DNA from 3 places in the Sporacetigenium mesophilum DSM 16796 genome. Region 2 is predicted to be linked to each of the others. Evidence: riboswitches for the same ligand, from Rfam matches in the RefSeq annotation. Region 2 holds a riboswitch; each other region holds the start of a gene.

Region 1 (7,749 bases), on a different contig from region 2:
TAAAGTTATATTCATATTATCGTTCTTCTCTATATTCTTCTGGGTGTTCTATAACCAAGCAGGATCATCTTTAGCATTATATATGAAAGATTTCGTTGATCTTTCAGTTGGTAACTTTGAAATACCAGTAATGTGGATAGAAACTACATTAAATGGTGTATTATGTGTTGTTTTAGGGCCAGTTATGGCTGCAATATGGACAAGATTATCTAAGAGACCACAAGGCGACTTAAGTATGCCTCAAAAAATAGCTTTAGGATTCACATTCTTAGCATTAGCGTTCGTATTTGTAATAGGTGCTGAGGTAACAAGAGGAATAGGTGCCCCTTCAACTGTAAAAGCAAGTGTATTATGGTTAGTATTCTTTGTTGTATTCCAAACAATAGGGGAGATGTGTTTCTCACCTCTTGGAAACTCATTAGTAAGTAAAATAGCACCAGCTAAATATTTATCATTACTTATGGGTGTTTGGGCAGCAGCTACATTCGTTGCAAACAAATCAGCTGGATATGTACAAGCTGTAATAGAGCAAATGGGATTAATACAAGTTTTCATAGCTATACCAATTGTATTAGTTGTTGGAACAGTTGTAATATTAGCTATTAATAAAAAGATTGTTTCAATGATGTCTGATGATGAAGAAAAAGTTGATACTTTAAAAGCAATATAAATTATATAAGATGTTAGTAAGTCTAAAAAAGCGATTGAATAAGTTCAGTCGCTTTTTTATATGCTATAATTTATAAAAAAACTTATTTATATCTGTTGACATTGACGCAACGTAAGGGTGTATAGTTATTTATGAGGAGGCGATAACATGGAATATACAGTGCAAAAGCTAGGTCAACTGGCAGGAGTTAGTACTAGGACATTGAGATATTATGATGAAGTTGGAATTCTTAAGCCGGCAAGAATTAATTCATCTGGATATCGTATTTATGGTCAAAAAGAAGTCGACATGTTGCAGCAGATACTATTTTATAGAGAGTTAGGCGTAGGATTAGATGAGATTAAAAACATAGTAACATCACCTTCTTTTGATGGAGCTAAAGCACTTATAGAACATCGTGAAAAGCTCCTTGAAAAAAGAAAACAGTTAGATATGTTAATTGCAAATGTTGATAAAACAATTGAATGTACAGAAAGGAGTGTTATTATGAGTAATAAAGAAAAATTTGAAGGTTTTAAGAAAAAACTAGTTGATGAAAATGAAAAGAAATACGGAGAAGAAATCCGTGAAAAATACGGAGATGAAGCTGTTAATAAATCAAACAATAAAGTTAAAAATATGACTCAAGAAGAATATGATGAAATTACAAAACTTACAAATGAGGTTAATGAAACTCTTAGTGAAGCATTTAAAACTGGTGACCCTGCAGGTGAATTAGCACAAAGGGCAGTAGATTTACATCGTCAGTGGCTAAGCTTTTACTGGGATAGATACACTAAAGAAGCACATGCAGGAGTTGCTCAGATGTATGTAGATGATGAAAGATTTACAGCGTATTATGACAAAGAACAACCAGGAACAGCAGAGTTTCTAAGGGATGCAGTTTTTATATATACTGGAATGCAAAAGTAAAAATAGTATTAACAAAAAAAGCGATTGGGTAACCAATCGCTTTTTTAGATATATAATCCTTTAAATTAAATGTGATATAATATAATAAATAATATTTACATCGAGGAGTGATCTAAATGAATTTAGAAAATATAAAAGATGAAATCGTTACAAAGGTATATCATATTCCACAAGAAAAGAAAGTACCTTTACATAAACATCCTAAACATGATGAAATATTTTACTGTATTAAGGGTGAAGGGTTTGGTGTTTTAGAAGATAGAGAGATAAAATTAACTGTTGGTGAGGCATTTATAGTTCCTGCAGATACAATGCATGCATTAAGATCAGATAATAATCTTTATGTTAGTTCGTTTTTAATACCTGTTGTTAATGATTAAAAATCAAAATGTAAAATTGTAGAAATACAAAGAAATATGTTGAACATACTATAAGGACATGGTATATTATCTATTATATTAAAAAGAATAAAAAGATAGAGGCGCGAGATTTATTAGTACTAGTAATGAGGTAAGCACAATGATTTACTGGGAAAGGGATGATCGCCGAAGTGTACAACTGATGCTTTAAGGTTGTATTGCTGGGGGTGCATAGAATATATGTATCACTGTCACAAATAATATTTGTGGTGAGCTATCATTTAAGGGAAATTATATTGTGCGTATTTTTTGCGTACTTATAAAAAGCCTTGGGTGAAAAGCTCAAGGCTTTTTATATTATTATTAAAGGAGGAGTAAACACATGAACAATGTAGCACAAGCAACAAAAAAGAAATTATTTATACCTCATACTTATACTATTATATTTTCCCTTATAGTTATAATGTCTGCTCTTACTTGGATAATACCAAGCGGAGAATTCTCTAGAGAAGAAGTAGATGGCAGAATGGTAGTAGTTCCAGGAACCTACCAGTCTGTTGAGAGAAATCCACAAGGAATAGACGATATATTTGTAGCTCCTATAACTGGATTTATAGATGCTGCAGAAGTAGTTGGATTTGTTTTATTTGTTGGAGGATCTTTTGGTATAGTAAATAAAACTGGGGCAATTGAGTCAGGAATAAGATCTGTTATAAGTAAGCTTAAAGGAAAAGAAGTTTTTATAATACCGGTGTCTATGATATTATTCGGACTAGGGGGAACTACATTTGGGATGGCGGAAGAAACACTACCATTTTATATGATACTCATTCCTCTTATGACATCACTAGGATATGATTCATTGACAGCAATAGGAACTGTTTTTTTAGGAGCATTAGTTGGATGTACAGCTTCTACTGTAAATCCTTTCTCAGTAGGTATAGCACAAGCATTATCTCAGATAACACCAGGGTCTGGAATAGAGTATAGAGCAATAATATTCATAGTTCTTATGACAATAGCGATAACATTTATGATGGTTTATGCTAAGAATGTAAAGAAAAATCCTAAGTCATCTATAGTGTATGAAATAGATAAAAGCTTAAATAATGAAGTAGCATTTACATCAGAAACTATAAAGAAAATTACATTAAGAGAAATATCAGTTCTTTTAATATTTGGAGTAGGTATGGGAATTATGGTATGGGGAGTACTTACTCAAGGTTGGTATATAGCAGAAATAGCAATGGTATTTATAGGAATAGGAGTTTTATCTGGTATAGCTGGAGGACTTAAAGAAGATGTAATAGCAATTTCATTTATAGATGGTGCTAAGGATTTAGCTTCAGCAGCATTAGCAATAGCGCTAGCTCGTGGTATAGTTATTGTAGCTCAAAATGGATTTATAATAGATACTATGCTAAACTCAGCAGCAAACTTATTACAAAGTCTACCAAAAGCTGTATTTATAAACTTAACTATGATTATAGAAGGAGCTTTAACTTTCTTGATACCATCTAGTTCAGGTCTTGCATCACTTACAATGCCTGTTTTATCACCCCTTGGTGATTTGGTTGATGTATCAAGTCAATCTATAGTAACTGCTTATCAATTTGGATCAGGACTTATAAATATTATAACTCCAACGTCAGGAGTGTTGATGGGAGCATTGGCTATTGCAAATATTCCATGGTCTAAGTGGGTTAGATTCGTAGCTCCATTATTATCAATATTAACAGTTGCATGTATGACACTTTTAACAATAAGTTTATATATAGGATTTTAAATAAAAAAGTAATAAGACTCATCAAACTAATTATATTTCCGTTTGATGAGTCTTTTATTATATTAATTTATAACAGCTTCAAAAAGTTAAAAACAAAATATACTAAGAATTTTTTTATGTTAATAGTAGATAATAAAATTGTGCCACTAGCATAAAAAAATTACGGAGGTATAACTATGGATATGAATATGAACATTAATATGCCAAATAACCAAAATAAAAATGCAAAACAATATGTTGACGAAGTTTGTGGTCAACTTCAAAATTCTAAAAATTGTTTAAGTAAAGCCTTAGATTCTGTAGAAAAACCAGAAAACAAACAAAAAATACAAACTGCCCTACATGCAGTAGATAATGCTTTAGAAGCTACTGTTAATACACTAACAAATTATAAAGATTAATGTTAAAAGGTTGTATCTAATTAGATACAACCTTTTAACTACTAAATTTGAGCAACGTACCTGCTTTTCGAGGCCGTTGGCGACATGAGCGTAGCGAATTTTTATTTTGAATAAAATTCAAAAGAGCTCCCACTAACTTGTTTTGCAGAATACATAGCCTTATCAGCAAAACGCATAAGATTTTCTATATCATTTGAATCATTTGGAAAAACAGATATCCCTATACTTATGTCTATATGTAAATCAACATTATACCACTTTAATGGTGACTTGAGACTCTCTATGATTTTTTTTGAAAGAATAGAAGAGTCTTCAGTATTATTTATATAAGGCTGAATTATTACAAATTCATCCCCGCCAAGTCTCGCAACAAAATCTCTATGACCTATAGTGTTTTTAACAAGTTGAGCAGTTTCTCTAAGAACAAAATCTCCACAGTCATGTCCATGTACATCGTTAATTCTCTTAAATTTATCTATATCAAATAGCATCAAAGCAAATTTAAAATCTTCTCTATTGGCATCTTCTAATATCAACTTTAGTCGATTCATAAGATATGTCCTGTTTGGTATTCCAGTAAGTGAGTCGTAGTTAGCAAGATAAAGTATTTTTTCTTCAGCAATTTTTCTCTCCGATATATCCCTAACAATATGAATTCTCAATCTTTGTTCATCTACAATTGTACTTTTAACACTAACCTCAATAGGGAAACGGGTACCATCTTTTTTTACATGTTCACCTTCAAATGTAATACCAGTAGTATCAGCTTCTTCCATTTGTTGTTGAAATAAGTGATTAGTTGAATTATGTCTTAGGTCCTGAACATTTAACCTAGTTAACTCGCTTAGAGAATATCCATACTTTAGTATAGCACTAATATTAGCATCTATTATATTACCATCAGCATCTGCATAAAAAATAATATCTTGTGCATTATCAAATAAAAGATGATGTTTTTTCATTATTTCATTAATCTTTTGTAAACCAGTTGTATCAGTAAATAAAGTAATAAATTGATCCTTTATTGGACTAAACACTGAAACTCTAAAGTATTTATCTAGTTTTTCATGATATATATCAAAACTAACAGGTAGAGTAGAATTTGAAATTTTCTCATAAATCTCAATGCCAAACTTATCTAGGTTAGGCAAAATTTCAGATAACGTTTTCCCGACGATGTCATCTCTAGTAAAGCCAGTAATATATGTGAAAGTGTTGTTAATTTCTAAAAATTCATAATCCACATAGTTGTCATTTTCATCGTAAACTAACTTATGAAAGGCAAAACCTTCACTTATTGAATTAAAGAAAGAGTCAAGATAATCGTTACAATTGTTTTTGCAAATACATTTTCTCCACATACAGACAACCCCTTTCTATAATAGTTATATTAATTATATATTATTGTAGCTTAGTAATATATTTATTTTTATTATTTTGATTAAATTTGACAACAAATTATGTCTATAAACAAAAACAAAAAAGAACTAGATATGTACCTAGTTCATCTTAATATATTATAATTTAATATTTGAGTAAAACTCAAAAGAATTTCCTTTAGTTTGCTTTGCAGAATACATAGCCTTATCAGCAAAATCTATAAGTGTATCTATATTAGTTGAATCATCTGGGTAAATAGACACACCTATGCTTAAATTAACAGTTAACTCTAAGTCATCTACTTTCAATGGAGCCTTAAGATTTTCTAAAATTCTTCTTATAAGTACCATAGAGTTTTCATGATTACTTATATATGGCTGAACAATTACAAATTCATCTCCACCAAGTCTTGCAATAAAATCTGCCTGTCTAATGGTATTTTCAACAATTCGAGCAGTTTCTTTAAGAACAAAATCACCAATATTATGTCCATATGTATCATTAAAATTCTTGAATTTATCTATATCAAACAGCATTACAGCAAACTTAAAATTTCTTCTACTTGCATGTTTTAATATTAAATTAAGATGGTTCATAAGGTGGTTTCTATTTGGTATATCAGTTAGAGAATCGTAATTTGCAAGATATAATATTTTCTCTTCTTCAATTTTTCTTTCAGATATGTCTCGAACCACGTGCATTCGTATTCTATAATTATCTACTAGTGTACTTTTAACACTAACTTCAACAGGGAATCTAGTTCCATCTTTTTTTACATGTTCACATTCAAATATAATGCCATTTTTATCAGCTTCTTTCATTTGTTCCTTAAATAAGTTGTTAGTTGAAAAATGCCTTAAATTTTGAACATTTAACTTAGTTAGTTCACTTAGAGAATAGCCATATTTTAATATAGCACTAATATTAGCATCTATTATATTACCGTCAACGTCTGCATATAAAATGATATCTTGTGCATTATCAAATAAAAGATGATGCTTTTTTGTTATTTCATTAGCTTTTTTTAAATCAGTTATATCAGTAATAAAAACAGTGAATTTATCTTGTATTTGACTAGATACATAAACTTTAAAGTGCTTATTTAGTTGCTCATTATAAAGATTAAAATTACTTGGAATTCCTAATGTTGAAATAATGTTATAAATGTAAATCCAAAATTTGTTTAAAGTAGGTTCAAGATCTGAAACTTTTTTTCCAATAATATAATCTTCAGTTAACCCAGTAATCTCTGTAAAACTATTATTAATTTGTAAAAATTTATAGTCAACAATGTTGCCATTATCATCATAAATTAACTCATTAAAGGCAACACCATCACTTAGCGAATTAAAAAAAGAGTCTAGATAGTTATTACAATCATTTCCGCAAATATAATTCTTCCACATATGTATGAATCTCCTTCTGACAAATTATGCTAAATTATGCAGTATATATTAATTATATAATATTATACCTTATTATTGTATTAATTTTTATTATCTCCATATGATTCTAAATATTATTATAAAAATTAAAGTAAGGGGTATGCAGATTTGCATACCCCTTACTTTAGTTTATTTATTCTGTAACTACATGGGTAATATCCATAGGTTGTCCATCACCAGTAATTGTTGCTGTATTTTCTCCTGGAGTAGTACCATCTTCTACAAACCAGTTAAATGTACATTTACCATTTTCGTCTGTAACACGCATTTGTTGAACATTATATGTGTTGTCTCCAAGTTTATATAAAGTACGTATAGTATATGGCGTTTTTGGTTTTCCTTGTATTGTTACATGACCGAAATCTCCTACCTTAAGGTCAGCATCTGATGAGACAATTTTTACAGAATCAGGTACAGTAGCCTGCACTTTAGAAGCGGATGCTCTATAGTTAAAGCCTAAAGTAAATATAAATACAAATAATAATGCTATACAGAAAACTTTAAACTTCATAAAAATTTCCTCCTTTAGTTACATTTAGTTTTTAAAAACTATATATTTATAATTCCCAGGGTTGGTATTAATATTACAAAATTATAAATTAAAGGATTATGTATTTGTTGGATTGCCATATATGATAAAATGTACTTATTGTTAAGAAGTGCGAGGTAACTAATATGAAAAAAGAAGTTAAAATATCTATAAGAAGTTTAGTTGAATTCATAATGAAAAGTGGAAGTATTGATAATAGATATGTAGGCTCTGTTAAAGCTATAGAAGGTATAAGAGGACATCAAC
Region 2 (7,749 bases):
ATCTACACTATAATTATCAAAGGATATTATGGCATAACGAGCTATAGGCTTGTGATAACAACCTAGAGACCCTGGGTTTAAATAAATCTTGTCTTCAGTTTTGAAAAAATGGAGAGGATGATGATGTCCAAAACATATAATATCTTCTCTACATTCATCAAAAAGATTATTAAGGTTTTCAAGGGATGGCTGAACAATTTCATGATAAGGATCTTTGCTAATGTGTTCATTTATCATATTTGATTTTATATGATAATGTAAAAACAATGCAGATTTATTATAAAAGGTTTTTCTTATAAAACGTGGTAGTTTTTCTAACTTTGATGCCAAAGATTTATCTAATCTATTAGCTATCCACTTATGGTGTTCAATTGATTTCTTATCTCTAGGAGGATGTTCTTCATTGTTTAATAAGGCTAAAACATATTCATCGTGATTTCCTAAAGTCATATGTATATTATCTCTAGAAAAAAGTGTATTTAACACCTCATTTGAATTTGGACCAATTCCAATCATATCTCCAGTGCAGTAAATTTCGCTTATATTTTTATTTTTATCAATATCATCTAATACAGCTTTTAGAGCTGGATAATTTCCATGTATATCAGTTATTAAACCAATTTTCATAAATACCTCCGATTAATATATTTATATATTAATGTATTTCCAAAAACTTATTAAATTATTAGGTTTAACTTTCAATTTAAACTAAATTCTGTTAAATAAATTTACATTATTAATAAAATAATATATTTAAAGTCAATATTAGGAGGAAAATAAAAATGATAAAAAAAATAGCATTAATTGGATTAATAATTTTAAGTTTGGCTGGATGCACTAACAAATCAATTGATCAAAATGAACAATCAAATCCTGGACAAGGCGAAAATACAACTGGTGGCCAAGCAGACGATACGAATGAGTCATTAGAAGAAGATAAAGAGTAATTTATATATTAGTAATATAAGACGGCAATTGTCGTCTTTTTTTGTGTAATACTTTATAATATAATAATAGAACTAATAAATTTGTTTAAGGTATTTAGGAGGGGAATAAATGGATTTAAGAATTCAATATAATTGTGAAGGCATACATTGGGATATTGTATCAAATACATTAAAAAATGTAGGTATGGCATATTTTGAAGGGGAAATACATAAGAAGGCCTTTGAAAACAGCCACACTGTTGTATTTGTCTTTGATGAAGATAAACTAATTGGCTTTGGTCGTGCAATTTCAGATGGCGCTTATCAAGCTGCTATATACGATGTAGCAGTAGTACCACAATATCAAGGGACAAAGATAGGTAGTACAATTGTAAATAGCATTGTAGAACGTATACCACAATGTAACTTTATATTATATGCTGCCCCTGGCAAAGAAGTTTTTTATGAAAAACTTAATTTTAAAAAAATGAAAACAGGAATGGCCTTATTTCTTAACCCAGAGAAAATGAAGAAAAATAATTTTACTGAATAAAAGTTATATTTAGTTTATATCTAAACTATAAATTATTACATAGTTGTTAATGAAATAAAGGGGTGAGTTTCGTGATATTTAAGTTAATAGAACCAAATCTTGAAATAGAAAAAGAATACAATGAGTATATAGACGAGTGGGAGAAATTAGGAGAAAATATTATTCCGTCTGCATCAATAAGAAGTAATTTTATTTATAAGGATTTAATAAATAAATGGAGTGAACAAAAAACTAATAAAGCATATGACAAAGGTTTTGTCCCAGCTTCAATATATTTTTTAGTAGATGAAAATAAGAAAATTTATGGTTCTTTACATATAAGGCATGAGTTAAATGATTATTTACTAAACCATGGAGGGCATATAGGTTATGGAATAAGGCCTTCTGAACGTAGAAAAGGATATGCAACTCAAGCACTTGCGTTAGCACTATCAATAGTAGAAGGATTAGGTATGAAAAGAGTATTAATTATTTGTAATAAAAAAAATATTGCATCAGCAAGAACTATAATAAATAATGGCGGAGTATTAGAAAATGAAGTTACTAAAGACGGAGAAACAACTCAAAGATATTGGATAGAAATATAGTATTAAGTAGCTAATGAAGTATTTAGGATAGGGGGATAACATGAATTTTTCATCGTTTAGAAAATTAGATTATATAATATTTTATATAATCTCTGTAGTTTTACCTGTAGTTCAAGTATATAATATATCGTTTAATATTATAATTGGGATATTGATATTGAGTACAATACCTGCTTTTATTTTAGGAACTATAACAAATTTAATATTTAGAAAAGATAAAAGTCAGTAAACATTAGCTACAAAAAAATTTAAAATGGGGTGATTTTGTGATTGAAACGGATAGATGTATATTAAGGTCCTTTGAAGAAAAAGATTTAGACTCATTCATGATTTATAGAAATAACGAAGAGTGGATGAAGCATCAAAGTTTTAAGAATTTAACTAAAGATGAATATAGAGAAGCATTATTAGTTCCTTTAAATGTTGAAAATGGAATTCAACTTGCTATTGTTCATAATACCACAGATAATCTTTTAGGAGATTTATATCTAGTAAAAAAAGAAAAAACTATTACAATTGGATATACTATTGATCCAGTTCATTCTCGAAAAGGATATATAAGTGAAGTTTTGAAAGTATTATTACCAAAACTTAAAGCAGAATATTCCGGCTGTGAAATAATAGCCATGACTGAAAAAGAAAATATTCCTTCTAAAAATTTGTTGCTTAAATTAGGTTTTGTATATGATGGATGGATAGATAAATGGCAGTCAGAAGTTTATGTTTATTAAACTGATTAATATATAAAAAGGGGAGCGGTTTATATGGATAAAAATTATACAGAAATTAACTCCAAAATTTTTGATAAGTGGGTTGAGGAAGGCTGGGAATGGGGCCAACCTATTAGCCACGATATTTTTGAAAAAGCTAAAAATAATGAGTGGTTTGTCTTACTGACACCTACCAAACCAGTACCAAAGGAATGGTTTGGTGAAATGAAGAATAAAAAAATATTAGGGTTAGCTTCTGGTGGTGGTCAGCAAATGCCTATATTTACTGCATTAGGTGCAAAGTGTACGGTATTGGATTACTCAGAAAAACAATTGTTAAGTGAAAATGAAGTAGCGAAAAGAGAAAGCTACGATATTAAAACAGTTAGGGCGGATATGACAAAGCCTTTGCCTTTTGAGGATGCGTCCTTCGACTTGATCTTTCATCCAGTTTCTAATTGCTATGTTGAGGATGTTCTTCCTATATGGAAAGAATGTTATAGGGTGTTAAAAAAAGGCGGAATATTATTATCAGGACTAGATAATGGTATTAATTATATTTTCAATGACGAAGAAACAAAGGTAACCTATAAATTGCCATTTAACCCGCTAAAGGATAATCAACAGTATGATGATTCAATAAAAAATGACTGGGGAATTCAATTCTCACATACCATTGAAGAACAAATAGGTGGACAATTACAGGCAGGATTTATGCTAACAGATATATATCAAGATACAAACGGTGCAGGTAAACTACATGAATTCAATATACCAACTTTCTATACAACGAGAGCAATTAAAAAATAGGATTATGAATATAGGCTAAAATAATCAAAAAATATATTATGATTAAAAAATCAAATATGAAACAATATTGACAATATATGGATAAAAATATATAATAAAAACATAGGATACTTCAAAAATTACAAATAAAAACAACAATAGGAATGTGACGTAACTAGACATAAATAGAGGTGCGAAGGAAATGGGTAACTTTTAGGTGTTAAGGAGAAGAGCCTCCGATACTAAAGGTGAATGATTTCTTTGCCGAAAGAATGTATTTGTTCTTAAGTATGTTCTTGGTTATAGAGCACAAAGCCCTATGATTGCCATAGATTGTTATGGAGAGCTATTTATGTAATGAAAATAAAAATTTTCATTACATAAATAGCTTTTTTAATTTCTAATATTTTCTAAAAACTTCCATGAAATTAATTGACAAAATATAACTGTAGATATATAATTAGATTAAGAATATTGAGAATATTATAAAAACAATAATTAACATAAATAGAGGCGCAAAGGAAAGGGGTAACTTTTAGGTGTTAAGGAGAAGAACCTTCGATACTAAAAGTGAATGATTTCTTTGCCGAAAGAATATATTTGTTCTTAAGTGTATTCTTGGGTATAGAGCAGAAATGCCCTATAACTGCCATAGATTATTATGGAGAGCTATTTATGTAGTGAAAATAAAGATTTTCATTACATAAATAGCTCTTTTAAATTATAAGAAAATTAACTACATATACATATATTAAATTGCGGTATTTTCTGAAAATTACGACTGTAAAAATATGATTGACAAACTTTAGACAATGATTTACAATAAATTCAAGTAATAAATAAAGATTATGAATAAAGGAAAAATTAAAAATTATCATAAATAGAGGTGCGAAGAAAAGGGTAACCTTTAGGTGTTAAGGAGAAGAACCTCCGATATTAAAGGTGAATGGTTTCTTTGCCGAAAGAATATATTTGTTCTTAAGTGTGTTCTTGGGTATAGAGCAGAAATGCCCTATAACTGCCATAGTTTATTATGGAGAGCTATTTATGTAGTGAAAAGAAGGGTTTTCATTACATGAGTAGCTTTTTTCTATTGCAGGAAAAAGTACTGGAAATCTTTCAACGTCTTTTATTCATAACCACAAACAATATAGTCCAATAATCAAAGGGGGAATTACAATGGAATTTTGTTTTTCAAAAGAGCATAACATGCTCCAAAAAATGTATCAGGAATTTGCTGACAAAGAGGTTAAACCTTTTGCTCAAGAGGTAGATGAAAAGGAAGAATTTCCAATAAATACTGTTAAAAAATTAGCGAAATATGGCTTTATGGGAATACCTTTTCCTAAGAAATATGGCGGTCAAGGTGCAGATAATTTAGCTTATGCTATGGCAGTAGAAGAATTATCTAAGGTTTGTGGAACTACTGGGGTAATAGTTTCAGCTCATACTTCATTATGTGCAGCACCTATATATGAATTTGGAACAGAAGAACAAAAACAAAAATATTTAACTCCACTTGCAAAGGGAGAAAAATTAGGGGCATTTGGATTAACTGAACCTAATGCAGGAACAGATGCTGCTGGACAACAAACTACAGCAGTTTTAGATGGAGATGAATACATATTAAATGGTTCTAAGATATTTATAACTAATGCTGGATATGCTGAAACTTACATAGTTATGGCAATGACAGATAAATCTAAAGGAACAAGAGGAATATCAGCATTTATAGTTGAGAAGGGAACTGAAGGATTCAGCATAGGAAAACAAGAGCACAAACTTGGTATAAAAGGGTCTGCAACTTGTGAACTTATATTTGAAAACTGCAGAATTCCAAAAGAAAACTTACTTGGTAAAGAAGGTAAAGGCTTTGGTATAGCTATGAAAACGCTAGACGGTGGACGTATAGGAATAGCAGCTCAAGCTTTAGGTATAGCTCAAGGAGCAATAGATGAAACTGTTTCTTATGTTAAAGAAAGAAGACAATTTGGAAAGCCAATATCATACTTCCAAAATACTCAATTCCAAGTTGCAGATATGAGCACTAAAACTGAAGCAGCAAGATTACTTGTTTACAAGGCTGCTAAAGCTAAGGATAGAGGAGTAGCTTATTCTTTAGAAGCTGCAATGGCGAAATTATATGCTTCAGAAACTGCAATGGAAGTTACAACAAAGGCAGTACAACTACACGGTGGATATGGATATACAAGAGAATATCCAGTTGAAAGAATGATGAGAGATGCAAAGATAACTGAAATATATGAAGGAACTTCAGAAGTTCAAAGAATGGTTATATCAGCAAACGTACTTAAATAAATAGGGGGGATTAAAGATGAATATAGTTGTTTGTATAAAACAAGTACCAGATACTACAGAAGTTAGACTTGATCCTAAAACAGGAACATTAATAAGAGATGGGATACCAAGTATAATAAATCCAGATGATAAGAGTGGACTTGAAGCTGCTTTAAGACTTAAGGATGAAATAGGAGCTCATATTACAGTAATTACTATGGGACCAGCACAAGCTGAAGAAGCATTAAGAGAATCATTTGCAATGGGTGTAGATAGAGCAATACTTTTAAGTGATAGAGCATTTGCAGGAGCAGATACTTGGGCTACATCAAGTACAATAGCAGGAGCACTTAAAAAATTAGATTATGATCTTATAATAGCTGGAAGACAGGCAATAGATGGGGATACAGCACAAGTTGGACCTCAAATAGCAGAACATTTACAAATACCTCACGTAAGTTACGTAGAAGATCTAGATGTATATGAAAAAGATCTTGTATTAAAAAGAGTATTTGAAGATGGATACCACAAAATAAAAGTTAAAACTCCATGTCTTATAACTACATTAAAGGAAATGAATGAGCCTAGATACATGAGTGTAGGAGGCATATTTGATGCTTATAGAGAAAAGCAAGTAGAAATATGGAATGTTAATGATATAGAAGTTGATATGGCAAATATGGGTCTTAAAGGTTCTCCAACTAAAGTTAAAAAATCATTTACTAAGGGAGCAAAATCTGCTGGTAAAGTATTTGATGTAGATGCAAAAGAAGGAGCACAAATAATAGTTGAAAAACTAAAGGAAAAATACATTATATAACTTAAGGGGGGCTAAATATGAGTATTTCAGAATATAAAGGCGTTTGGGTTTTCGTAGAGCAAAGAGATAAAAAAGTTCAAAGTGTATCAGTAGAACTTTTAGGAAAAGGAAGAGAAATAGCAGATAAATTAGGTTCTAAACTTACAGCAGTAATATTAGGCCACGAAATAAAAGCTAAGGCAAATGATCTTATACAATACGGAGCGGATGATGTAATCGTAGTAGATGATAAGGCACTTGATATATACATGACAGAACCTTATACAAAAGCACTTACAATTCTTATAAATGATAAAAAGCCTGAAGCTATGTTAATAGGAGCAACTGCAATAGGAAGAGACTTAGCACCTAGAGTTTCTGCTAGAGTACATACAGGACTTACAGCAGACTGTACTTCACTTGATATAGATGAAGAAACTAATAACTTACTTATGACAAGACCAGCATTTGGTGGAAATATAATGGCTACAATAGTTTGCCCAGATCACAGACCACAAATGACTACAGTAAGACCAGGGGTTATGCAAAAGCTTGCTAAAGATGAAAGTAGATCTGGAAACATAGAAGAATTTATGGTTGAATTTACAGCAGCAGATATGAATGTTGAAATACTTGAAGTTGTAAAAGAAGAAAAGCAAAAGGTTAATATAGAAGAAGCTAATATATTAGTTTCTGGTGGTAGAGGAGTTGGAACTAAAGAAAACTTCACACACCTAGAAGAACTTGCAAAACACCTTGGTGGAGTAGTATCAGCTTCTCGTGCTATGGTAGATGCTGGAATAATGGATAGCGCAAGACAAGTAGGTCAAACAGGTAAAACAGTAAGACCTGACCTATATATAGCTTGTGGTATTTCCGGGGCAATACAACACGTAGCAGGTATGGAAGAATCTGAATTTATAGTAGCTATAAATAAAAACCCTTCTGCACCAATATTTGAAATAGCTGATGTTGGAATAGTAGGAGATGTAAACAAAGTAATACCAGCTCTTATAGAAGAATTAAAATTATCTAAAGAAAGTGAAGAAGTAGCTGCAACTGTTTAATAAATAAAGGGGGCTATAAA
Region 3 (7,749 bases), on a different contig from region 2:
AAAGAAATAGAAAGAGCTGGATTCCCTATAGTTCAAATGGCTAACTTAATACCTGTTTCTAAAACTGTTGGATCAAATAGAATAGTACCTACAATTTCAATACCTTATCCATTAGGAGACCCAAGTACAACTAAGGATGAGCAATGGAAATTACGTTACCATAGAGTAGGTGTAGCATTAGATGCACTAGCTACTGAAATAAACGATCAAACTGTATTTAAGGTAAAAATATAATTTATTACAATCAAAAGGCGTCGCCTATAAGGCGATGCCTATTGTAAGATAAGGGGAGATTATATGGGAACGCCTACACAGATAGAAAAGCCTAATAAGCAAGTTTATTATATTTCTTTAGCTATTACATTTAGTATAGTATTATGGGCTATATTGGCAAAGGATAGTTTTAGTAACACAGCTAATGCACTTCTTAGTTTTTTAAGTAACAATTTTGGATGGGCATATTTATTATCAATGCTAATATTTGTAATATTTGCTTTAGTGTTAGCATTTAGTAAATATGGAAACATAAAACTTGGACCTGATAATTCAAAACCAGACTACAATACAGCTTCATGGTTTGCAATGTTATTTGGAGCAGGAATGGGAATAGGCCTTGTATTTTGGGGTGTAGCAGAGCCAATTTCACACTTTATAGCTCCACCGGGAATAGAACCTGGAACTGTAGAAGCAGCAAATTTTGCCATGAAAGCATCATTTATGCACTGGGGATTTCACCCATGGGCAAACTACGCTATTATAGGTCTTGCACTTGCATATTTTCAGTTTAGAAAAAACAAGCCAGGTCTTATAAGTAGTATATTTGAGCCATTAATTGGGGAAAAAGGGGTAAAGGGACCTATTGGAAAAACAATAGATGTTTTAGCAGTATTTGCAACAGTTGCAGGAGTTGCAACATCACTTGGAATAGGGACTTTGCAGATAAATAGCGGATTAAAATATGTTTTTGGAATTCCTGAAAATCAAATAGTTCAGATGATAATAATTTTAGTTATAACTGTAATTGTTATATGGTCGGCTGTTGATGGAATTGATAGAGGAATTAAAATAATATCAGATATAAATTTATATTTAGCATTTGGTTTATTGTTATTGGCAATAATTATAGGACCCACAGTAAAAATAATAAATTCATTAACTAATGGACTCGGTTCATATTTAGGGACTATAATACAAGATAGCTTACAAATCGAAGCCTTTGGAGATAATTCATGGCTAAATAGTTGGAGAATTTTTTACTGGGCATGGTGGATTGCATGGGCTCCATTTGTAGGAACTTTTATAGCTAGAATATCAAGGGGAAGAACAATAAGAGAGTTTATTTTAGGTGTTATAGTTGCACCATCAATAGCATCATTTATATGGTTTGCTACATTTGGAACAATGGGATTAAATTTAGGAATTAATGGTGTTTTAGATATAGAAGCATTAAAAAATATTGCAGCTTTTCCTGAAACAGGGTTCTTTGTTGTTATGAGTCACTATAAATTAGGAACAATACTTTCAGTTATTGCAATATTCTTGTTATGCACATTCTTTATAACATCAGCAAACTCTGCTACGTTTGTTTTAGGAATGCTTAGCTCTAATGGAGACCTTAATCCATCAAATTCAAAGAAAATTATATGGGGTATAATTCAATCACTTCTTGCAACATCATTACTTCTTGCAGGAGGATTAAAGGCACTTCAAACAGCTTCAGTTGCTGCGGCGTTCCCATTTATTTTTGTAATGATTTTTGCATGTGTATCTCTCTGGAAAGCACTAAAAAGTGAACAGTAATATTTGATAAAGTGCCAGTAAGGTTATTATTAATCGTGCTGGCGCTTTTTAGTGTATAAAGTTATTAACAGATATAGGTTAGGGATTTCCAAATTATGTTATAATAAACTAGAGATTAAAACGCTTAAAAATATACAAAGGAGCGCAAATATGAGCCAAAAGATAGAGTATAGAAAAACATATAAGCACATTTATGTACCAAAAACAACGCCAACAATTATTGATGTTCCTAAGATGCCATATATAATGGTTAGTGGTAGTGGAAACCCAAATAATGAGGAATTTGCAAAGGCAACAGAAGCATTATATAGTGTAAGTTATGCTGTTAAAATGTCATATAAAAGCAATTACGTTCCAAATGGATACTATGAATATACAGTTTTTCCACTTGAGGGAATTTGGGACTTAATTGATAAGACAAAGCCAGCAACTGATAAGGATAATTTTAAATACACAATAATGATAAGACAACCAGATTTTTTGACAAATGAATTATTTGAGAAATTTTTAGAACAAACAAAAAAGAAAAAGTCAAATCCATTTCTTGATAAATTAGTATTTGGTGAAATAACTGATGGATTAAGTTGTCAAATTATGCACATAGGAAGTTTTGATGATGAGCCTGAAAGCTTTGATAAAATGGAGAAGTTTTGTGATGAAAATGGGTATACAAGAGCTAGTAAACTTCACAGAGAAATATATCTATCAGATCCAAGAAAAACAGAGAGTTCTAAGTTAAAAACTGTTTTAAGATTTTCTGTAAAAGAGATTTAGATTATATTGAATATAATATTAGTATATAAGTACCATTAATTGGGAATAAAGGTTATAATAGTATTAGGGAATTTTATTAAATAGGAGGGATAACATGGAACAGCAACAAAAGGTATTTCAAAAACTTGATGAATTAAACATTTCATACGAGGTGACAAACCATCCACCAGTTTATACAATAGAGGAAATGGATGATTTAGGTATTTCTGATCATGGAGATGTATGCAAGAATTTATTTATTAGAGATGCAAAGGGAAAAAGACATTTTCTTGTTGTACTAAACAAGGACAAGCAAGCAGACCTAAAAAATATAAGAGAGCAACTTGGGACTACTGGTTTGAGTTTTGCATCTGAAGAAAGACTATCAAAATATTTAAACCTTAGTAAAGGTGCCGTAACTCCTCTAGGTGTTGTAAATGATGAAGATCATTTAGTTGAGGTTGTATTTGATAGAGATTTGATAAATAAAGAAAAACTTGGTGTTCATCCTAATGAAAATACAGCGACAGTTTGGATTGCTTTTGACGGCCTTAAAAAGCTAGTGGAACAAAATGGAAATAAAATTCACTATTTGAACATTTAGAACAAATAGTAATATAGAAAATGTTGACAACATATTAATATAGTGTTAAGCTATAAAAAATCAAAACTTCATAAAAATCCTCATCCTTAAGGGTGAGGTAGAGGCGCGGTTGTTAAGAGTAACTATATCGAGGTCGGGAACCTATGACATATAGTAAAAGGAGCCACCGCCGAAGCATCAGATACCAAAGTCTGTTGCTGGGTCTGTATCAAATAGGTACAGGACTGTCATCATTGTATATGCTCGATACTTTGATGTTGTGCTATCTCACATTGAGCCAGAAAGGAGAGAGGATTGTCTTTAGCTTTGCTATGTTTACATAAGCACCTGACAAGCCTGTTAGGTGTTTTTTTATTACAATTTTTTAATATGGAAGAAAATGGGAGGAAAACAATGAACAATAACTCAGCACAATCACAACAAATTCAAAGTGGGGATTCGGGTTTTAAAAAAGAAATTAGTTTATTTGGTGGAGTAAGTATTTTAGGCGGTATAATGGTTGGTTCTGGAATATTTTATCTAGGTTCATATGTATTAATGAGAACTGGAATGAGTTTAGGGCTAGCCTTATTGACTTGGGTTTTGGGAGGAGTAATATCGTTATTAGGTGGTATTTGTTACGCAGAACTCGGTGCATCAGACCCAAGAGCTGGAGGACTTACTGTATATTTAAGTAAAGCATATTCACCTATAGTTGGTTTTTTAAGTGGTTTTAATAACTGGTTAATAGCAGGGCCTGGTTCTATTGCAGCACTGGCAATTGCACTTCCAAGTGCTTTAACTGCAATACTTCCTATGGGAGAATGGACAGTTAAATTTGTTGCTATTGCACTTATAATAATATTAACAGTTGTAAATTATTTTGGCGTTAAATTCGGATCTAGACTTCAAAATATATCAATGGTTGCAAAATTAATACCTATTGGAATTATAATGGTTTTAGGACTTATATTTGGAAAGGTAACACCTGATTTAAGTTTAGCTCCAGTAACTGGCGATTTTAACTTCGGAGCAATTATTAGTATGGTAGCTTTTGCAGTTGTTGCAAGTTTGTGGGCATATGAAGGATGGACAAATTTAAATACTGTAGCTGAAGAGGTAAAGAACCCTAAGAAAAACCTACCTCTTGCAATAATTATATCAATAGTTTCAATAACGATATTATATACATTATTCAATTATTCTATATACAGAGTTATACCTTTTGAAGAAATTCAAAGTTTAATAGCAAGCAATGAATATTACTTAGGAACACATGCAGCACAAAAGTTAATGGGAAATACAGGTAGTATATTAGTTATAGTAGGCATGGTAATAGCAATGTTTGGAGCTTTAAATGGATGTATATTAGCATTCCCTAGAATGTATTATGCAATGAGCCAAGAAGGTCACTTCTTTGAAAGTTTTAAAAAATTACACCCTGTACACAAAGTTCCTCATAATGCTTTAATAGTACAATGTATAATATCTATTGTATTAGTATTATTAAGAGACTTAAATCAGTTAACTTCATTAGTTGTATTCTCAGGAATGTTGTTTAATACACTAGGGGTATATGCAGTTATGATTTATAGAAGAAAGTTCCCAACTGCTGAAAGACCTTACAAAGTAATTGGATATCCTGTTACAGTAATATTAACAACTTTAGTATTCTTAGGGTTAATGGTAAATACATTTATCGAAGATCCTCAAACTTCAATAATAGGGTTACTTGTTCCAGCAATTGGTATAATATTTTATATATACTTTGATAGAAAAAATAAAGCTAGAAGAAACATTCAATAGGGGGATTGTCTTATGATTACAATTTTAAAAAACGGAAAAATATATGTCGAAAAAAATAATTTTTGTGAAGCAGTTTTAATTGAAAATGGAGTTATTAAGGAAATTGGGACTAATGAAGAAATACTAAAAAACAATTCTGATAACATTATAGATTTACAAGAAAAAACTGTTTTACCAGGGTTTAACGATAGTCATTTGCATATTGCATCAGTTGGAGATTCAATAAGCTCATGTGATTTAACAAGTGCAAGATCAATAGATGATATTATTGAAATAGGTAGAAAGTATATAAAAGAAAATAAAGGACTAACTGCATTATATGGCCGTGGATGGAATCAAGATTATTTTGTATCTGGTGAAAAGAGATTAATAAATAGATTTGATTTAGATAAAATATCTACAGAAATTCCAATAGTATTTGATAGAGTATGTATACACGTTGCAGTAGGAAATAGTAAGGCTGTAGAGATGTTAGGGGTAGATGAAAACACTGTTGTAGATGGTGGAGTAATTGAACTTGGAGATGATAATAAGCCAAATGGAGTATTTAACGAAAATGCCACTGCTTTAATTCGTTCAGCTATACCTAATAAAAGTGATGAAGATATAGAAAAAGAATTTTTACTAGGCGCAAATTACGCTTTAAGTGTTGGTATAACGTCTATTCAATCATGTGACATTATGAGCAAAGAATTTAAGAAAATGTTTGATATTATAAATAATATATATGCTGACGAAAAAACTAAGTTAAGATATGGTTATCAATATAATTTCCAAGATATAAATGATTTCAAAACATATCTGCAAACTGAGCATAAATATGGAGCATATGATGAAAAGTTCTTATCAAAGGGTGCACTAAAGTTATTCAAAGATGGTTCACTAGGTGCTAGAACAGCTTTAATGTTAGATGATTATAAAGATGCTCCTGGAGTTAGGGGCGTAGCAGCATTAAGTGATGAACAATTACAAGATTTAGTTGACTTAGCAACAGAAAATGGAATTAGGGTAGCAACTCATGCAATTGGTGATGGAGCTGTAGAAAGTGTTATAAATGCCTATGAAAAAACCATGAAAGACGGAAATAACAACCTTCGTCATGGAATTGTTCATTGCCAAATAAGTAGTATGGAACAGCTAAATAGAATTGCTAAGCTAAATATACCTGTTATGTATCAACCTATTTTCTTAGACTATGATATTCAAATAGTAGAAGATCGTGTAGGAAAAGAGTTAGCATCTACATCATATGCTTTTAATACCTTATACAAATTAGGTGCTCCAATTAGTATGAGTTCAGATTCTCCAGTAGAAAACTGCAACCCATTCCCTAATATATACTGTGCAGTAACTAGAATGAGATTGGACCAAAGTCCTGAGGGAGGCCTTTATCCTAATGAAAAGATGGAACTAGAAGATGTTATTGATGCATACACATATGGTAGTGCTTTTAATGAATTCAAAGAAGACTTTAAAGGAAGATTAAAGCCAGGATATGTAGCTGATTTAATAGTTTTAGATAAAGATATATTTACTATAGATGAAGTAGATATAAAAGATGTTAAAGTTGAAAAGACAATGGTAGACGGACAATTTGTATATGAAAGATAAATTATAAATAGTTTTTAAAAGAGCCATGAGATAATAGGTATCAAGTGGCTCTTTTTTTAGTTACTATAATATTTCTAAAAGTTATGAAAATGAATTGAAATATATATGTTAATATGCTACTTTTATAATAGTGAAGAGGGGGAAATTTAATGAATGATAGTAAAACATTTATAAATATAGCTAAATATTTTTTATTAGCAGCATGTTTAGTCCTTTTAGTGAAGTACTCTGAGAATATCTTATTAGGATTGAGAAACGTTGGAAACGTAGCTTCACCACTAGTTCTTGGGTTAGCTATAGGTTATGTTTTGAACATATTAATGAAGAAATTAGAAAAAATATATTTTCCCAAATCAAATAATGAAATTATAAAAGAATCTAGAAGAATTGTTTGTATTCTTTTATCAATACTGATAATTATAGGGATAATAGGAATAGTAGCTTTAATAGTAATACCTGAATTTGTCAATGCAGTTTCAGTTATAGTATCTGCAATCCCACAAGCTTTAGAAAGTGTTAAGGATTTTGTTATCACTAATAGCTATAGATATGAGGTAGTCCAAAATGCATTATCTACATTGCAAATAGATATTGATGCAATTTTAGGAAATGTTATGTCTGTTACATCTGGTATACTTACAGGGATTTTAAATTCTACCTTGTCATTTGTAGGCTCTTTAACTAGTAGTTTGATGAATTTCCTTATTGCAATGGTATTTGCTATTTATCTACTAATAAGTAAAGAGAAATTATTAATGCAGATAAAAAAGGTAATGAAGGCATTCTTAAATAATAAAACTATAAAGAAGATAAACTATGTTTTTCATGTTACTAATGATGCATTTTCAAATTTTATTGTAGGTCAATGTATGGAAGCGGTTATAATTGGGCTTTTATGTACTATTGGAATGTTTATATTTAGATTCCCTTATGCTGTTACAGTTGGAGCTTTTATAAGTGCCACTGCATTAATTCCAGTTGTCGGTGCATATATAGGTGCAGCATTAGGAGTTTTTATGATGTTAACAGTAAGTCCAATAAAGGCTTTATTGTTCTTGATTTTTATAATTATACTTCAACAATTAGAAAACAACCTTATTTATCCTAAAGTAGTAGGGTCGAGTATAGGGCTTCCAGGGATTTGGGTATTTACTTCAATAATAATAGGTGGTGGATTAGGTGGAATTGTTGGGATG

What was found. Region 2 has a riboswitch for lysine ahead of BS62_RS10810 (acyl-CoA dehydrogenase). Riboswitches for the same ligand answer to the same signal wherever they lie in the genome.
Region 1: linked by a shared signal. The riboswitch ahead of BS62_RS05000 (YfcC family protein) and the one ahead of BS62_RS10810 (acyl-CoA dehydrogenase) in region 2 are both predicted to bind lysine.
Region 3: linked by a shared signal. The riboswitch ahead of BS62_RS03015 (APC family permease) and the one ahead of BS62_RS10810 (acyl-CoA dehydrogenase) in region 2 are both predicted to bind lysine.

What each region holds. Positions count from the first base shown of each region.
Region 1 covers NZ_JCANUR010000003.1:169,372-177,120, reverse strand. The annotation lists gene BS62_RS05015 (peptide MFS transporter) at 1-670, shown strand, start outside; gene BS62_RS05010 (MerR family transcriptional regulator) at 818-1,582, shown strand; gene BS62_RS05005 (cupin domain-containing protein) at 1,699-1,962, shown strand; lysine riboswitch at 2,051-2,226, shown strand; gene BS62_RS05000 (YfcC family protein) at 2,324-3,727, shown strand; gene BS62_RS04995 (hypothetical protein) at 3,904-4,128, shown strand; gene BS62_RS04990 (diguanylate cyclase domain-containing protein) at 4,230-5,489, opposite strand; gene BS62_RS04985 (PAS domain-containing protein) at 5,646-6,914, opposite strand; gene BS62_RS04980 (hypothetical protein) at 7,087-7,464, opposite strand; gene BS62_RS04975 (DEAD/DEAH box helicase) at 7,629-7,749, shown strand, end outside.
Region 2 covers NZ_JCANUR010000013.1:30,483-38,231, forward strand. The annotation lists gene BS62_RS10775 (metallophosphoesterase family protein) at 1-627, opposite strand, end outside; gene BS62_RS10780 (hypothetical protein) at 783-947, shown strand; gene BS62_RS10785 (GNAT family N-acetyltransferase) at 1,057-1,479, shown strand; gene BS62_RS10790 (GNAT family N-acetyltransferase) at 1,551-2,066, shown strand; gene BS62_RS10795 (hypothetical protein) at 2,107-2,295, shown strand; gene BS62_RS10800 (GNAT family N-acetyltransferase) at 2,333-2,797, shown strand; gene BS62_RS10805 (class I SAM-dependent methyltransferase) at 2,831-3,586, shown strand; lysine riboswitch at 3,744-3,922, shown strand; lysine riboswitch at 4,066-4,245, shown strand; lysine riboswitch at 4,439-4,617, shown strand; gene BS62_RS10810 (acyl-CoA dehydrogenase) at 4,745-5,884, shown strand; gene BS62_RS10815 (electron transfer flavoprotein subunit beta) at 5,901-6,683, shown strand; gene BS62_RS10820 (electron transfer flavoprotein subunit alpha/FixB family protein) at 6,701-7,729, shown strand.
Region 3 covers NZ_JCANUR010000001.1:591,946-599,694, forward strand. The annotation lists gene grdH (betaine reductase selenoprotein B) at 1-234, shown strand, start outside; gene BS62_RS03000 (glycine betaine uptake BCCT transporter) at 298-1,800, shown strand; gene BS62_RS03005 (GyrI-like domain-containing protein) at 1,951-2,574, shown strand; gene BS62_RS03010 (prolyl-tRNA synthetase associated domain-containing protein) at 2,669-3,157, shown strand; lysine riboswitch at 3,248-3,430, shown strand; gene BS62_RS03015 (APC family permease) at 3,551-4,942, shown strand; gene BS62_RS03020 (amidohydrolase) at 4,955-6,553, shown strand; gene BS62_RS03025 (AI-2E family transporter) at 6,703-7,749, shown strand, end outside.